Pokkaliibacter sp. MBI-7: one gene and its partner. The protein of the gene in region 2 binds, or shares a complex with, the protein of the main gene of each other region. Links are inferred from orthologs where the notes say so. Each region holds a gene or a part of one and is shown on either strand. Other genes may lie near its edges. The genes, in order: hfq and QCD60_RS16080.

Region 1 (5,855 bases), 2.2 Mb from region 2 along the record:
CAACATCCGAAGCAGCACCGTCGTGACCATATAGCTCCGCCCCAAGCTGCAGAGGATTACGGGAAGCTTGCAGATACGCTGGACGGGTATGCAGAACAGGGCTGGCATAACATAAGCGCACGACGCCAGTGTTATGCAGGCAGTGGGCATCAATACGCGCCACCTGAGGGGTAATATCTGCCCGCACTCCCATCATGCGACCCGTCAGCTGGTCCGTCACCTTGAAAGTTAACAACTCCAGATCATGCCCTGTGCCGGTCAGCAACGACTCAAGATATTCGATGAGTGGGGTCATGACCAGGTCATAGCCCCAGCCACGGTAAAGGTCCAGCAATTGGCGGCGAACACTTTCAATGCGTTCAGCCTCGGGCGGCAGCACTTCTTTCACGCCATCTGGCAACAGCCAACGATCGGCAAGTGTCATCACGGTCTCCGCAAGCCTTGGGCTCTAGTGAATCAAGTAAAGCAGGCATACACCTGCCAGCATACTTCCCAGCCCCCACAGGCGTAGCGAAAGATCACTCATGTTAGTTAACTGAGTCATCATCTGCTTCCAGCCTCGCGGGTTAAGAAACGGAAGAATGCCTTCCAATACCAACAACAGACAGAAGGCCAGGGCCAGTGTCTGCCAAAAGTCGTTGTTCATGGCTTTTCTGGCAGTGCTCGGTGGTGTTCGAGATACGGGCTCAGCGTATTGCTGAACCTGCAGGCGTTACAGGAAGAGCTCCGAGCCATTCCATAACGCGCACGCAAAAAAAACCGGGCTTAAAAAAGCCCGGTGATCAATACTATCACGAATTGGAGCAGCGGGAATAACTCCAACTGCTAATTGCTCTATTTTTCACCTGAAGATGACTTCGCACCGCTAGGATCGTTGAGGAAACGGAAGAAATCACTGTCAGGCTGAATAACCATCAGATCACCTTCTTTACCCAGCGAGTTCTTGTACGCAGTCAGGCTGCGGTAGAAAGAATAGAACTGTGGATCCTGCTGATACGCTCTTGAGTAGATAGAAGCCGCCTGCGCGTCTCCTTCACCTCGAATACGCTCAGAATCACGATAAGCGTTCGCCTTGATTATCGTGCGCTGACGATCAGCATCAGCCTTGATACCCTCAGCCAACTCTTTACCACGTGAGCGCAACTCACGTGCTTCACGCTCGCGCTCTGTGCGCATACGCTCATAAACGGACTGACTAACTTCAGGAGGCAAGTCGATTTTCTTGATACGAATATCACGAACCCGGATACCGAGCTCAGCTTCGGTCGCCTGCGTAAGCTTTTCAGTCAGCTCACTCATCACCTCATCACGCTTACCTGAAACCACCTGGTTGAGAGTTCTGGAACCAAACTGGTTACGCAGTCCAGTATCTACCCGTGCTGCAAGTATTTTGGCTGCCTGAAACTCATCACCTGAGGTAGCAGTGTAGTACTTCTCGACATCCTGAATGTTCCACTTCACAAAGGAGTCAACAATCAGCGCCTTCTTTTCCAGAGTCAGATAGCGTTGCGGCGTTGAATCCATGGTAAGCACACGGCTGTCAAAGACACGCACGTTATCGATAAACGGAATCTTGGCATGCAAGCCTGGTTTCACGTCAGCATTTACCACTTCACCAAAACGCAACACCACAGCACGCTCAGTTTCATTAATGACATAGAGCGATTTCATTGCTGCGATAACAATGACCAGCACCAGAATGATGGTTGCAAAAGACTTGTTAGACATTATCGTCCCTCCCGTGTAGTGGTAGAGACGGCCTGACGCTTACGCAGCTCATTCAATACTTCATCAGTCAACTGCTGGATGTCGCCATTACTCAGCGAAGAAGACTGCGCAGCCATCTTACGGGCAGCTTTGGCATCCTGACTGGCTTCGGTCAACTTATCCAGCGGCAAATACATCATGTTGTTAGAGCCTTTGCCGTCAACAATCACCTTGGTACTGTTGGCATAGACATTTTCGACCGTATCCAGGTACAAACGCTCACGAGTGACCTCTGGAGCTTTGTGATACTCACTCATCAGCTTCAGAAAGCGCTCTGCATCCCCTTGTGCCCGAGCCACCACCTCATCACGATAGGCATTGGCTTCTTCCAGCACACGCTGAGCAGCACCACGCGCTTCTGGCACAACGCCATTGGCATAGGTTTCGGCTTCATTCTTGACTCGCTGCTCATCTTCTCGCGCCTTGATGACATCGTCAAAGGCGGACTGAACCTGTTTGGGAGCCATCGCGTTTTCAATGTTGATACGACTAACCTGTAAGCCAGTACCGTAGCGATTGACATACTCCTGCAAACGCTCCTGCACAGACGCTGCCAGGGTTTCACGCCCCTCGGTCAAAATGGAATGCATTTCTGAGCTACCAACCACGTGGCGCAGAGCGCTCTCCGTTGCCTGCGACAGGCTGGCTTCCGGATCTCGCACATTCAGCACGAAGGCTTTGGGATCAGCGACCACATACTGCACAGACATGTTTACCTCAACGATATTCTCGTCTTCGGTTAGCATTTGCGCACCATGATCAAGTGAACGCACGCGCGTTACGTTAACCTTGCGTACATCGTCTATCAGCGGAGGATTCCAGTGCAGACCAGGAGTGACAGTTTCACTGTACTTACCAAAGCGCAGCACCACACCACGTTCCTGTTGATCAATGGTGTAGAACCCCATGGCAGCCCAGGCGATCGCAACCACTACAATCAACACCAGCAGCAAGACGCTATTGAAGCCACCGGAGGTACGCCCCCCCTGACCTCCGCCAGAGGACTTGCCACCAAAGATGCGATTCAGCTGATCCTGAACTTTACGCAGCACTTCGTCGAGATCAGGTGGCCCCTGATCTCCTTTGTTACCACCGCCGCGATTACCGGAGCCCCAGGGATCCTGGGGGTTGTTGCCGTTACCTCCGGGCTCGTTCCAAGCCATAGGGTTCTCCGTATTACCTTTTTGATTTGTTCGAAAATCTATCCATGCACTAAATCATCACTTTAGTCATCGCTATGCAAAGTGACAATTTTGCAAGAACTAAGGAACAACGAAGTCTAAGGAGGCCTCGAAGTCCTCGCAAGTTTCCTTGTGTTGCTTCCGCAAACCAAAGCGCTCTGGCTCTATATCACACCGCCTGAGCATTTGCAGGAAGTCGCTTAAGGGCAAACGCACTTGCAAAAGGTTATTCCCACTCTCATCCCAGAACTCGTCAAGCACGCAACCCTGAGCATAAAGTGCAGCACGCATGGCTCCTTCAGCTGGCTTAAGCGTCAACGTCTCCGCAAACAAATCATCGCCGAGACATTCCGCCACTGCCTGTTGCAGCAACTCCAGACCCTCACCGCGTTGCGCTGAAAGCCAGACAGCGATGGGTCGGCCTTTACTGTTCCGGTCTATATGAGGCTCTACCCGCTCCATCAGATCAATCTTATTAAAGACCATCAGTGTTGGAATATCGGCAGCGTCAATTTCCTGCAACACCAGATTGACGGCCTCAAGATTGCGGTCGCGCTCCGCACTAGCCGCGTCAACCACATGCAAGAGCAAGCTGGCCTCAGAAGTCTCCTGCAGGGTAGCCTGAAAGGCATCCACCAACTTATGCGGCAAGTGACGTATAAAGCCAACGGTATCAGCCAGAATAATGGGACCAATATCTGGCATCTGCAGACGTCGCAACGTCGGATCCAGCGTGGCAAACAACTGATCGGCAGCATACACGCCAGCCATCGACAGACTGTTAAACAGCGTAGACTTGCCAGCGTTGGTATATCCAACCAATGAAACAGTGGGTATTTCGGCACGCAATCGCGCACGCCGCCCCTGATCACGCTGTTTGCGAACCTTATCCAGACGCTTATGTATGTATTTGATTCGCTCACGCAAAAGGCGTCGGTCCGTTTCCAGCTGAGTTTCCCCAGGGCCTCGCAAACCTATACCACCCTTCTGGCGTTCCAAGTGAGTCCAACCGCGCACCAAACGAGTAGACATATGCTCAAGCTGAGCCAGCTCCACTTGAAGCTTACCTTCATGAGTACGCGCACGCTGAGCAAAAATATCGAGTATCAACCCCGTGCGATCCAGTACACGACACTGTAACGCATGCTCAAGATTACGCTCCTGAGCCGGGCTAAGTGCATGATTGAACAGCACCACTTCTGCCTCAAGAGCACGAACCGTGTCGCGAATCTCGTCGACTTTGCCTGAGCCAGCATAAAATTTGGGGTTGGGAGTGCTTCTTGAACCTGTCACCAGTGCCACAGGAACGGCACCAGCAGATACAACAAGCTCTTGAAATTCGGCAGGATCTTCCCGTTCTGCATCATCATACATATCCAGGTGAACGAGAACGGCACGTTCACCTGTATCAGGACGTTCAAAGAACAATCATCACCTCACATCAACCGGCTGGGACTTCATCCACCCCCGGCAGTTTCACCGGGCGAGCCGGCACAACAGTGGAAATAGCATGTTTATATACCATCTGACTGACAGTATTTTTCAGCAGGATAACGAACTGATCGAAAGACTCGATCTGCCCCTGCAGTTTGATGCCATTAACCAGGAAAATAGACACAGGCACGCGCTCTTTGCGCAGTACATTGAGGAAAGGGTCTTGTAAAGATTGCCCTTTTGACATTCTGATGCTCCTTAGCAATTGGAGGTTGGCCGAGACGCCGACCATGATAAAGAATAGACGCGATTTCCTGCGCGCCTGAAGCTGGATTGCCTACTTATACACTTAACTGAGACCAGACTCCAGCAATTTCAAGGCACTATCCAGTGCCTGCGAGGAGGTGGAGTCAATCCAGTGTACATGTTCAAATCCTCGTAACCATGTTAGCTGACGCTTCGCCAATTGTCGCGTTGCAGCAATTCCTTTTTGCACAAAAACTGAATAGTCGTCTTCGCCATCGAGGTAACACCAGGCTTGCCGATAGCCCACACAGCGTATGGATGGCAACGCTGCGTGCAGGTCTGTACGTTGTTTCAAGGACTCCACTTCAGCGAGAAAACCTGCGCTAAGCATCTGCTCAAAACGTAACGCAATTCGCTGGTGCAACACACTGCGATCAGCAGGACTCCAGGCTATCTCAACCGTGCGGTACGGTAGAACCTGCTGCTCTTGCTCCTGCCAATGTTGACTTAGCGATTTGCCAGTCAAAAAGTACACTTCCAGGGCACGTTGCAGACGTTGAGGATCACTGGGACGTATGCGTGCTGCCGACTCAGGATCAACTTCTTGCAATCGCTGATGCAACTTCACCCACCCGTGTTCCAGGGCTTCATTTTCCATCTGCTGCCGAAAAACCGGGTCTGCTGAAGGTAGATTAGCCATGCCCTGAAGCAGGATGTTGTAGTACATCATCGTGCCGCCCACTAGCAGCGGAATACGCCCTCTGGCCACACTGGCAGCCATTAGCGCCAGTGCATCCTGACGGAAGTCGGCGGCTGAATACGCCTCACTGGGATCACGAATATCGATAAGCTGATGGGGGTAACGGGCCAGTTCAGCCGCACTTGGCTTGGCTGTACCAATATCCATACCACGATAGATCAGTGCCGAATCGACACTAATAATGTCGCAAGGAAAGCGCTCAGCCAGCTCAAAAGCCAGGGCCGTTTTGCCTGCAGCAGTTGGCCCCATCAGTAAAATGGCTGGTGGAAGAACAGAAGACAAGGAGGTCATGCACACCTGAGATCAGTTAACGCGAAAAGTGGAGAATGGTACTGCAATCCCCCTCATCAATTCAAAAGCCAGAGCACGCGATCACTCTTTTACTGGCCACGCATAAATAAACGATCAAGATCCTTCAGGGTCAGTTGTGACCATGTAGGACGACCGTGATTGCACTGCCCACTGCG
Region 2 (8,699 bases):
TAGGTGTGCTCCAGTATCTTCATCTGCTCAGGACGATTGGGCCACACCACCATCACGTCAATCTTGTCCATTCTCTGTGCTCCATCTCAGCCGGTTAGGGTCAATGCGAAAAACAACTTGTATGACATAGTATGTTTTGCGCATTAGATGAACAAGCCCGGTATAAGGCGGCTCATGCAACACTGCTCAGCCACTATGGCAACAGCACGGCACGACAGCAGGGAACGCAGAAAGGTGATTGAAGACAGTAGAAGCGAGGCGAGGTGAAGAGAACAAAAGCAAAACCCGGCACTGCCGGGCTCAGCGGTAACGCCTGCAGCGCGGCAGGCGTTCTCGGGCCCCACGGCGGTCAGTGGTTCTGCACGTAGTTCATCAGTACCTCAGCCGACACCGGCCGGCTAAAGAAGTAACCCTGCCCCAGCTCGACCCCGACGCTCATGACGTGATCTGCCTGCTCCTGCGTCTCGATGCCCTCGGCGATCTTTTTCAGGCCTGCGGTATCAGCGATTTCTACCATGATCGGCAGAATCTTGGCGCGCACCGATTCAGGATCTTCCGAGCCATCAACAAAGGAGCGGTCAATCTTGAGCAGATCGGCCTCGAAGTTGATCAGCATATTGAGGTTGGAATGGCCGGTGCCGAAGTCATCAATGGCGATCCGCACGCCCATCTTGCGCAGAAATTCGAGACTCTCATGCATGCCCGAACCGTAGTCGATAGAGGTTTCGAGAATTTCGATCACCACATCAAAGGAGGAATTCAGTGCCGCCGCCAGCGGTTTGGAGGTGCTGATAATTTCTGCCCGGTCTTTGCTCAGATCCTCAGGGAAGACGTTGAAGGATGCATAGAAGGCCCTCCCCTGAAAATCGCAACGGTTCAGTTCCTCCACCGCACGGGCCATGATCAGCTCGGTAAATTTCCAGGTCTGGCGCATCTGCTGCACCACCGGGATAAAGTCGATGGGCGACAGCCCGCCGATATCATCCTGAAAGCGCGCCAGCACCTCGCAGCCCATGGTCTTGCCGCTGCTCAGCTCAACAATCGGCTGGAACACGCAATAGAAGTTCTGCGGCTCTTTCTCCAGTGCCCGCTTGACCCTGCCCTGCAGCGAATAGCGCTTGGCCAGCATCTGATCCGCCAGTGATTTACCGAGCAGGGCCAGCAGGAAGCTGAGCACCAGCCCCAGTGTCAGCAGCGGCAATGCGGCCGTCAGCATCTCGGCATCATGCATCTCCACCGCGACGCAGTAGGTGCGCGGGTCATCACTGCAAGCCACTCCGCCCCCCAGCACAAAGGGGCGCTGCAGTATGCGGGTGATGTCTTTATTGCCGTAGGCGAAGTAGTAGCTGCTGTCAGGGAAGACCGCGACCACAGCGGAATCATAGGCACTGGACGCGATCGTGCTCTGGAAGTGGCCGGGGTATTCGACGATGACGTAGTTGCCCAGCTGCTGCGCAGTCACGCTGACCCGCACGCCAGCCTGCATCAGCTGCAGGTTAAACCAGAACTTGCGCTCCATAGCACCTTGCAGATCTTCCTTGTCGAGCAGCCCGCCGGATTTTAGGAAGCCCGATCCTGCCGAGCACAGCACCTTGTTGCCATCGACATAGGCGATATCGCGTACGCTGTCACTCTTGAACACCTCCACCCGCAGCCGCTCAATAAAGCTGTCACTACAGGGCGCATCAGCGATGGTATTGAGCTTCTGTAACACCATCATGGTCGACTGCAGGTATTCCCCGGTCTGATGCATCATCTGCTCCGCGGTGTTCTCCGCGTCACGCTGCACATCGAACACCGCGATAAGAATGAAAACGACGAAGAAAACAGCAAACAACAGCGGTGCAATGACCCAGGTGGTGAGGATGTTGGGTTTCACACAGACTCTCCGGCAACATGACAACGACGCACCACCGCGCAACGGCAGTGCAGCATGGGGATCTCAAGATAGGAGAAGAATAGATCAGAATGGTGACACTGCGCTCATCCGCCACAGAATTTCTCTGTCACCGGCATCACAGTGCCGCCGTCCAGGTTCCCGGCGGCCCTGTGCCACAACCACCCGCATGCATCTGCGGGCAGCAACCGCGACCTAGTTGGCCATCGTCAGGCTAGCCTCGGGGCCGCTGACCACCCCTTCCCCGGCCTGATTACTGATTTTGCTGCTGCGAATCGCCGCCTCGACATAGCGAGTCAGCAGCCCCTGCTCGCTGGCATCAATACTGACCTGATGCAGGGTGATCTGTTTCAGCGGTGCTTCGGGCAAGCCACTGAGGAAACCGGCATTTTTTGCGCCGGTGGCCGTCAGGTATTCCACGGTCACATCATGAATATAGGGCGTGGTGGCAGTGACCGGCGCGCTGTCGAGGGCGCTGATCTTACCGTCACCTATGCCTGACTGGCCGCTGTAGCTTTCGGTGATCAGGATCGGTGTAATAACGTTTTCCATCTGCAGATGGCTGGCGGTGATAGGGCCGATATCGGCGCCACGGTCACGGGCAGACTTCACCCTGACGCCATTCTCCGTGCCATAAAAACGCACATGAGACACGGTGATATTACGGATGCCATTGGCGGTTTCACTGCCGATGGAAATACCGTGGCCACGGCGCATGATGGAACGGGTTACAACAATATCCTGACTGGGTTGCGTCGTGGTTTTCAAACCGGGCAACCCTGACTTGATCGCCACATTGTCATCACCGGTATCAATATCCAGATGCGTCAGGGTGACATGACGTGACGAAACGATGTCGACGCCATCGCTGTTGGGCGAGTCTTCGGGGTTGATCACCCGGGTGCCGTTCAGCTCAATCTGCTCACTGTTGCGGATGACGATATTCCACATCGGTGAATTGGTCGCCAGTATCCCGCCGATCCGGGCGTTATGGGTGTCGTTGAACTCAACCAGCCAGGGTCTGGGCATCCCGTTGGCCAGAGGCACACCGGGGAAGCGCTGCTTGAAGTAGTCAGTGTCTCCACCCCGCACGCGCTTGCGCACCATCATGGCTTCCGGCCACCAGTCCTGAGCGCCTTTGCCATCCACCGTCCCTGAACCTGTAATGGCCACATTGCTGACGCCATTAGCCAGAATAAACGCCTCTCCGGCCTGCGCCGGAGCGCCGATAAAGGCCGCGACAAAGTCTTTGTTGACGTTGGTCGCCTGCAGCACACTGCCATCGGCCAGATGCAGGGTGACATCATTTTTGAGCTGCAGCGGGCCACTCAGCCACACCCCCTCGCCCAGCTCAACGGTCCCACCACCCTGCTGGCTGCACTGATCAATGGCCTGTTGCAGTGCTTGTGTATTGACGGTCTGGCCATCGCCGCGGGCACCGAACTGGGTGGGGTCACAGCCTGTGGTGGCCGCCCAGGCAGAAAAGGGAGCCAGCAATACACAGCAGAGGCTGAGGCGGCTTAACGGATAAGCGAATTTACGAACTGAAGTCATGGTTGCGCCTTTATTAAGTTTATTGGTGATACAACGCGGCATGTTCGAGTTGTGCAGCAACACCATGGAAGCGAGTCGCTTATGCGACCAGCATCACTCTAATGAAAGGCCGAGGCAGGGGAAAGCGTTTTATAAAACAGCATTTCTATTTTTTAAAACTAACAAACCAGAAAATAATTCAGCACAAAAAAAAAAGCCAGACCCCGGGTATCGGAGGTCTGGCCAGAAAAGTCGACACCCGACAACGCCGCAGGTGGTCGACGGGGATCATGTTGTCAGTGTCAGCTGGACAGGCGCTCAAGCGCAGTAGCAACACCGGCGCCGTATGCAGGGTCGGCCTTGCTGCAGTTGTCGATATGCCGCTGTTTGATGGCCAGTGGCGCATCGCCCATGGCCCGCGCAGTGTTATCAAACAGCACCTGCTGCTGGGCAGGTGTCATCAGGCGGAACAGCTGGCCCGGCTGCTCATAGTGGTCGTCATCCACCCGGTGATCCCAGGCCCGCGCATCACCGTGCAGCGCTAACGGCGGCTCGGCATGTTGCGGATTATCCTGCCACTCACCAAAGCTGTTGGGGTAATAGGCCAGGGTCGAGCCGCTGTTGCCGTCGGTACGCATGGCACCGTCACGGTGATAACTGTGGAACGGACATTTGGGCGCGTTGACCGGAATGCTGTTGAAGTTGACTCCCAGCCGGTAACGCTGCGCATCCCCATAGGAAAACAGCCGCGCCTGCAGCATCTTGTCAGGTGAGAAGCCAATCCCCGGCACCACATTGGCGGGGGAAAACGCCGCCTGCTCCACTTCAGCGAAGTGGTTATCCGGGTTGCGGTTCAGCTCCAGTACACCAACCTCCATCAGCGGATAGTCGGCATGTGGCCAGACCTTGGTCAGATCAAAAGGATTGTGCGGATGACTGGCAGCCTGCTCCTCACTCATCACCTGAATGCACAGGGTCCAGCGCGGGAAGTCCTTGCGCTCAATGCTGTCGTACAGGTCTCGCAGATGGCTTTCACGGTCCTTACCGATGACGGCTTCGGCTGCGGCATCACTAAGACCGGCAATGCCCTGCTGGCAGACAAAATGAAACTTCACCCACACCCGTTCATTGGCAGCGTTGATCATGCTGAAAGTGTGGCTGCCAAAACCATGCATATGGCGATAACTGCTGGGGATACCACGGTCACTCATGACGATGGTGATCTGGTGCAGGGCTTCCGGCAGCAGCGTCCAGAAATCCCAGTTCGATGTAGCACTGCGCAGGCCGGTACGGGGGTCACGTTTGACCGCGTGATTAAGATCAGGGAAGCGCATCGGGTCACGGAAGAAGAACACCGGCGTGTTATTGCCCACCACGTCCCAGTTGCCTTCTTCACTATAGAACTTGACGGCAAAGCCGCGAATATCGCGCTCGGCATCGGCCGCGCCTCGCTCACCAGCCACCGTGGAGAAACGCACAAACACCGGCGTCTCCTTACCCACTCCGGCAAACACAGCGGCTTTGCTGTAACGGCTGATATCGGCGGTGACGGTAAAGCGGCCATAGGCACCAGCCCCCTTGGCGTGCATGCGCCGCTCAGGGATGACTTCACGGTCGAAGTGCGCCAGCTTTTCCAGCAGCCAGATGTCCTGCAACAGCGCAGGGCCACGCGGGCCCGCCGTCTGAATATTGAGGTTATCGGTGACCGGCGCACCATTAGCATGGGTCATCTTGCTCATCGGCAGTGTCTCCGTCTGGGGATTGATAATACGGTGAAGCCATCAGCCCCACCGGGCTGACGGCGACAGGCGGGCCCGTTAGCGGGCGGTCAGCGCTGCGTAGCTGTTCATCAGATTGCGGTAATTAGGAATCCGCTCAGACAGCAGATGCCCGAGCCCCTCAATGTCATTGCGCCAGTCACGGTGCAGCTCACAGGCCACGGCAAACCAGTTCATCATCTGCGCACCGGCGGCACTCATGCGTGCCCAGGCCGCCTGCTGCACGGTTTTGTCGAAGGTGCCGGAGGCATCGGTCACCACAAACACATCAAAGCCTTCTGCCAGCGCCGACAGGGTAGGGAACGCCACACAGACATCGGTGACCACACCGGCGATGATCAGCTGCTTGCGACCGGTGGCCTTCACCGCGGCGACAAAATCCGCGTTATCCCAGGCATTGATCTGGCCGGGGCGGGCGATGTAGGGCGCACTGGGGAACATTTCCTTCAGCTCAGGCACCAGCGGCCCGTTGGGGCCCTGCTCGAAACTGGTGGTAAGAATGGTCGGCAGCTGGAAGAACCTGGCCAGATCAGCCAGCGCCAGCACGTTGTTCTTGAACTCGTTGGGGGTGAAGTCCTGCACCAGTGAAATCAGACCGGTCTGGTGGTCTACCAGCAGGACGACGGCATCGTCTTTATTGAGGCGGTTGTAAGGTTGCATCACATTGACTCCTGATCATGAAATGGCTGACGCAAATCCACGCGTCAGTACCGCACCGTCTGTGGCACACCTGCCACGATCGGTCATCCCCTCATCCGGCTGACGAGGGCGAACTTTTAAGGACGGCGGGCGCCAGCAGATGACGGATTCGCACCGGCGTGCCAGCCATCTGTAGCCGCCGGGCATGGGCCTCAATCCGTTGTTCGGCCCGCGTCACGCGGCCGTGGTGACGCAGATGCTCAAGCCACGACTCATCGAAGAAAAACTCCTGCCAGCACTGCGCATCCTCGCTGTCCTGCACCAGCCCCCAGGAAAAGGCACCGTTGCGCTGACGCATCCGCCGCACTTCTGCCATTGCTTGCTGAAAGACGGCCCAGTCGGCCTCGGCAATGCGGTACTCGACGCTGATCATCACCGGGCCACGGTCATGGTCGGCACTGTCCAGCGCGACCGGGGCCGGCCAGTGCAGTGACGGGGCCAGATCATCCGCGTCCTTACCCGGCAGCGAGAACAGTGGCGTCAGGCACAGGCCAAGCAGCAAAGCCGTGGCGGCGATGCACAGGGCATACGTGATGGAACTGTGGCTGGCGATACTGCCCCAAAGCATGCTGCCGCCGGCCAGACTGCCGAAGAACACCAGAATGTAGACCGCCAGTGCCCGCGCCTTAACCCAGCTGGGTACCGAGGTTTGTGCCGCCACCTGCAGGCTCGACAGTACGGCAATCCAGGCCGCACCGCTGACCAGCATGACCGGGATCAGCAACAGCAACTCGCGGACAAAGGCCAGGGCAAAGATCACCAGTGCGTACAGCACCGAGGCCAGCACCACCAGCCGGTCGTTATGCAGGTGACGACGAATGGCAGGCAGCAGCATGGCGCCAGCCACCGCACCCACACCGACACTGCCAAGCAGGATGCCGAAGTCAGCGGCAGTACCGTGCAGCTCCTGCCTGACGATCAGCGGCAGCATCGACATCGCCCCGCTGGCGCCAAAGAAGAACGCCAGCGCCCGTACCAGTACGGCCTGTAACGGACGTGACGAACAGCTGTAGCGCCAGCCCGCACGAATCGCCCCGAGCAACCGCTCAGCCGGTAATACCAGCGCCGCCCGCTGACGCCGCCATGACCACAGCACACTGATGACCGCCAGAAACGACGCGCCATTCAGGGCGAAGGTCAGCCACGGGCCACTCAGGCTGACCAGCACACCGGCCATGGCCGGCCCCACGGCTCGCGCCAGATTGACGCCGACACTGGACAGCGCGATGGCGGCCGGCAGATCGGCCTTATCCACCAGCTCCGGAGTCAGTGCCGACCAGGCCGGCATCATCAGTGCGGTGCCGACGCCCATACCGAGGGTCAGCAGCAGTAGCAGCGGTACATTGACCAGCCCCAGCAGCGTCAGCGCCGCCAGCGCCATCGCCACCAGCGCCATCCAGCACTGCACCGCTAACAGGTAGCGCCGCTTATCGACGATATCGGCCAGCGCCCCCGCCGGCAGGGCCAGAAAGAACATGGGCAGCGAGCCGGCCACCTGCACCAGCGCCACATGCAGCGGGTTCGTCGACAGCGACGTCATCAGCCAGCCTGCGCCGACCTCATGCATCCAGGTGCCGATGTTGGAGGCGATACTGGCCAGCCACAGCCAGCGAAAGGGCGTGTGACGCAGCGGGCTCCAGGGGGAGTGAACAACCGTGGCCATGATCAGAGGCTTCCTTGTAACGGGTATTGCAGCAACAGATACAGACGTTCGATGTTGGCGCCACCCTGGGCGGCGTTGCCGCGATGGCCTACCTCCGCCAGTGACAGCGACAGATCCTTAAAGGGACCGGCAGGCACCTGATAGCGCACCTGCAGATCACGCTCCCAGTGTTTGCCGCCCTGCCCCTGCTGAGGCTGATAGTCGCCGCTGGTACTGTCGAACGGGTTATAGGCACCGCCTGCCTCGGCATGGGTGCCATCGATGCCCCAGCCTTTGACGTAGCGTGCCATCAGACTCAGGCCGGGGATGCCCAGCGCAGCGAAGTCGAAGTCATAACGGGCCTGTAGTGAACGTTCATGGGCGCCGTTGAAGTCGGCATATTTGATGGAGTTAGCCAGTGCGATGGAGTCACCACCGACAAAGTCGAACGGCGTATCGCCATTGATTTTCTGATAGGCCAGCATGATCCCGTGCGCTGCCCGCTGATAACGGGCCGCCACGCTGTAGGCCAGGGTATCGATGGCGCCAGCACGACGCCGCCCCTGATCACGACTGCGATAAAGGTTGCCATCGAGGCTGAGCCCCTGCTGCTGCCAGTTGAGATTGAGATAACTCTGGCGCCAGGTGTCATCCAGCTGCGACACAAACACTGCCGTGCGCAGGGTATCGCTGATCTTCCAGCGGGCGCCCGCCAGACTGATGGCACTGCCCGCGGTAGTCGCCCCATAACCGCTGAACTCGCCGTGCGCGGTCGAAGCATCCTGATTCTTGAAAGCCGTAAAATGCCCTGCCTGCAGACTAAGCCGCGGCAGATCATCGCTTTGCAGCCAGAAGCCGGTGGCATACTCAGGTTGCAGGCGCTTGTCGGCGGTCGCAAACACCGGCGTCGCGACGCTCATCTCGCCGTATTTCACCACCGTTTGCCGCATTCGCAGCTTCACCGCCCCGCCACTGCTGCCGTAACTATCCACACTGCCGCCGTCGCTGTCGGCCGCCAGCAGCCCGGTCCCCGCGTGGCCGCGCTGGCTGTCCAGCCTGTAACCGGCAAAGCCGTGCACATCCGCCCCCAGCCCCAGTACCCCGGGGGTATAGCCTGACTGCACATCCGCCAGCAGACCGTGTGCCCATT

What was found.
Region 1: the proteins of QCD60_RS16080 (region 2) and hfq are in contact, whole or in part, in a crystal structure (PDB 3VU3), measured with the Escherichia coli proteins. The link is inferred for Pokkaliibacter sp. MBI-7 from one-to-one orthologs.

What each region holds. Positions count from the first base shown.
Region 1 is NZ_JARVTG010000001.1:1,438,346-1,444,200, forward strand. What follows is about bases 3,010-5,855. They hold hfq (RNA chaperone Hfq), read right to left. Parts: upstream 4,630-5,855; coding sequence 4,390-4,629; downstream 3,010-4,389. Other genes in these bases: hflX (ribosome rescue GTPase HflX), read right to left, coding at 3,030-4,376; miaA (tRNA (adenosine(37)-N6)-dimethylallyltransferase MiaA), read right to left, coding at 4,732-5,679; mutL (DNA mismatch repair endonuclease MutL), read right to left, coding at 5,769-5,855. In the rest of the region: QCD60_RS06550 (ATP phosphoribosyltransferase regulatory subunit), read right to left, coding at 1-424; QCD60_RS06555 (DUF2065 domain-containing protein), read right to left, coding at 449-646; protease modulator HflC, read right to left, coding at 835-1,728; FtsH protease activity modulator HflK, read right to left, coding at 1,728-2,930. UniProt on the Escherichia coli protein: RNA chaperone that binds small regulatory RNA (sRNAs) and mRNAs to facilitate mRNA translational regulation in response to envelope stress, environmental stress and changes in metabolite concentrations.
Region 2 is NZ_JARVTG010000001.1:3,626,294-3,634,992, reverse strand. What follows is about bases 2,952-5,883. They hold QCD60_RS16080 (catalase), read right to left. Parts: upstream 5,170-5,883; coding sequence 3,733-5,169; downstream 2,952-3,732. Other genes in these bases: ycaC (isochorismate family cysteine hydrolase YcaC), read right to left, coding at 5,248-5,871; QCD60_RS16085 (glycosyl hydrolase family 28 protein), read right to left, coding at 2,952-3,451. Outside these bases: QCD60_RS16095 (2-hydroxyacid dehydrogenase), read right to left, coding at 1-71; QCD60_RS16090 (EAL domain-containing protein), read right to left, coding at 350-1,879; more of QCD60_RS16085, read right to left, coding at 2,093-2,951; QCD60_RS16070 (MFS transporter), read right to left, coding at 5,960-7,570; QCD60_RS16065 (OprD family outer membrane porin), read right to left, coding at 7,573-8,699.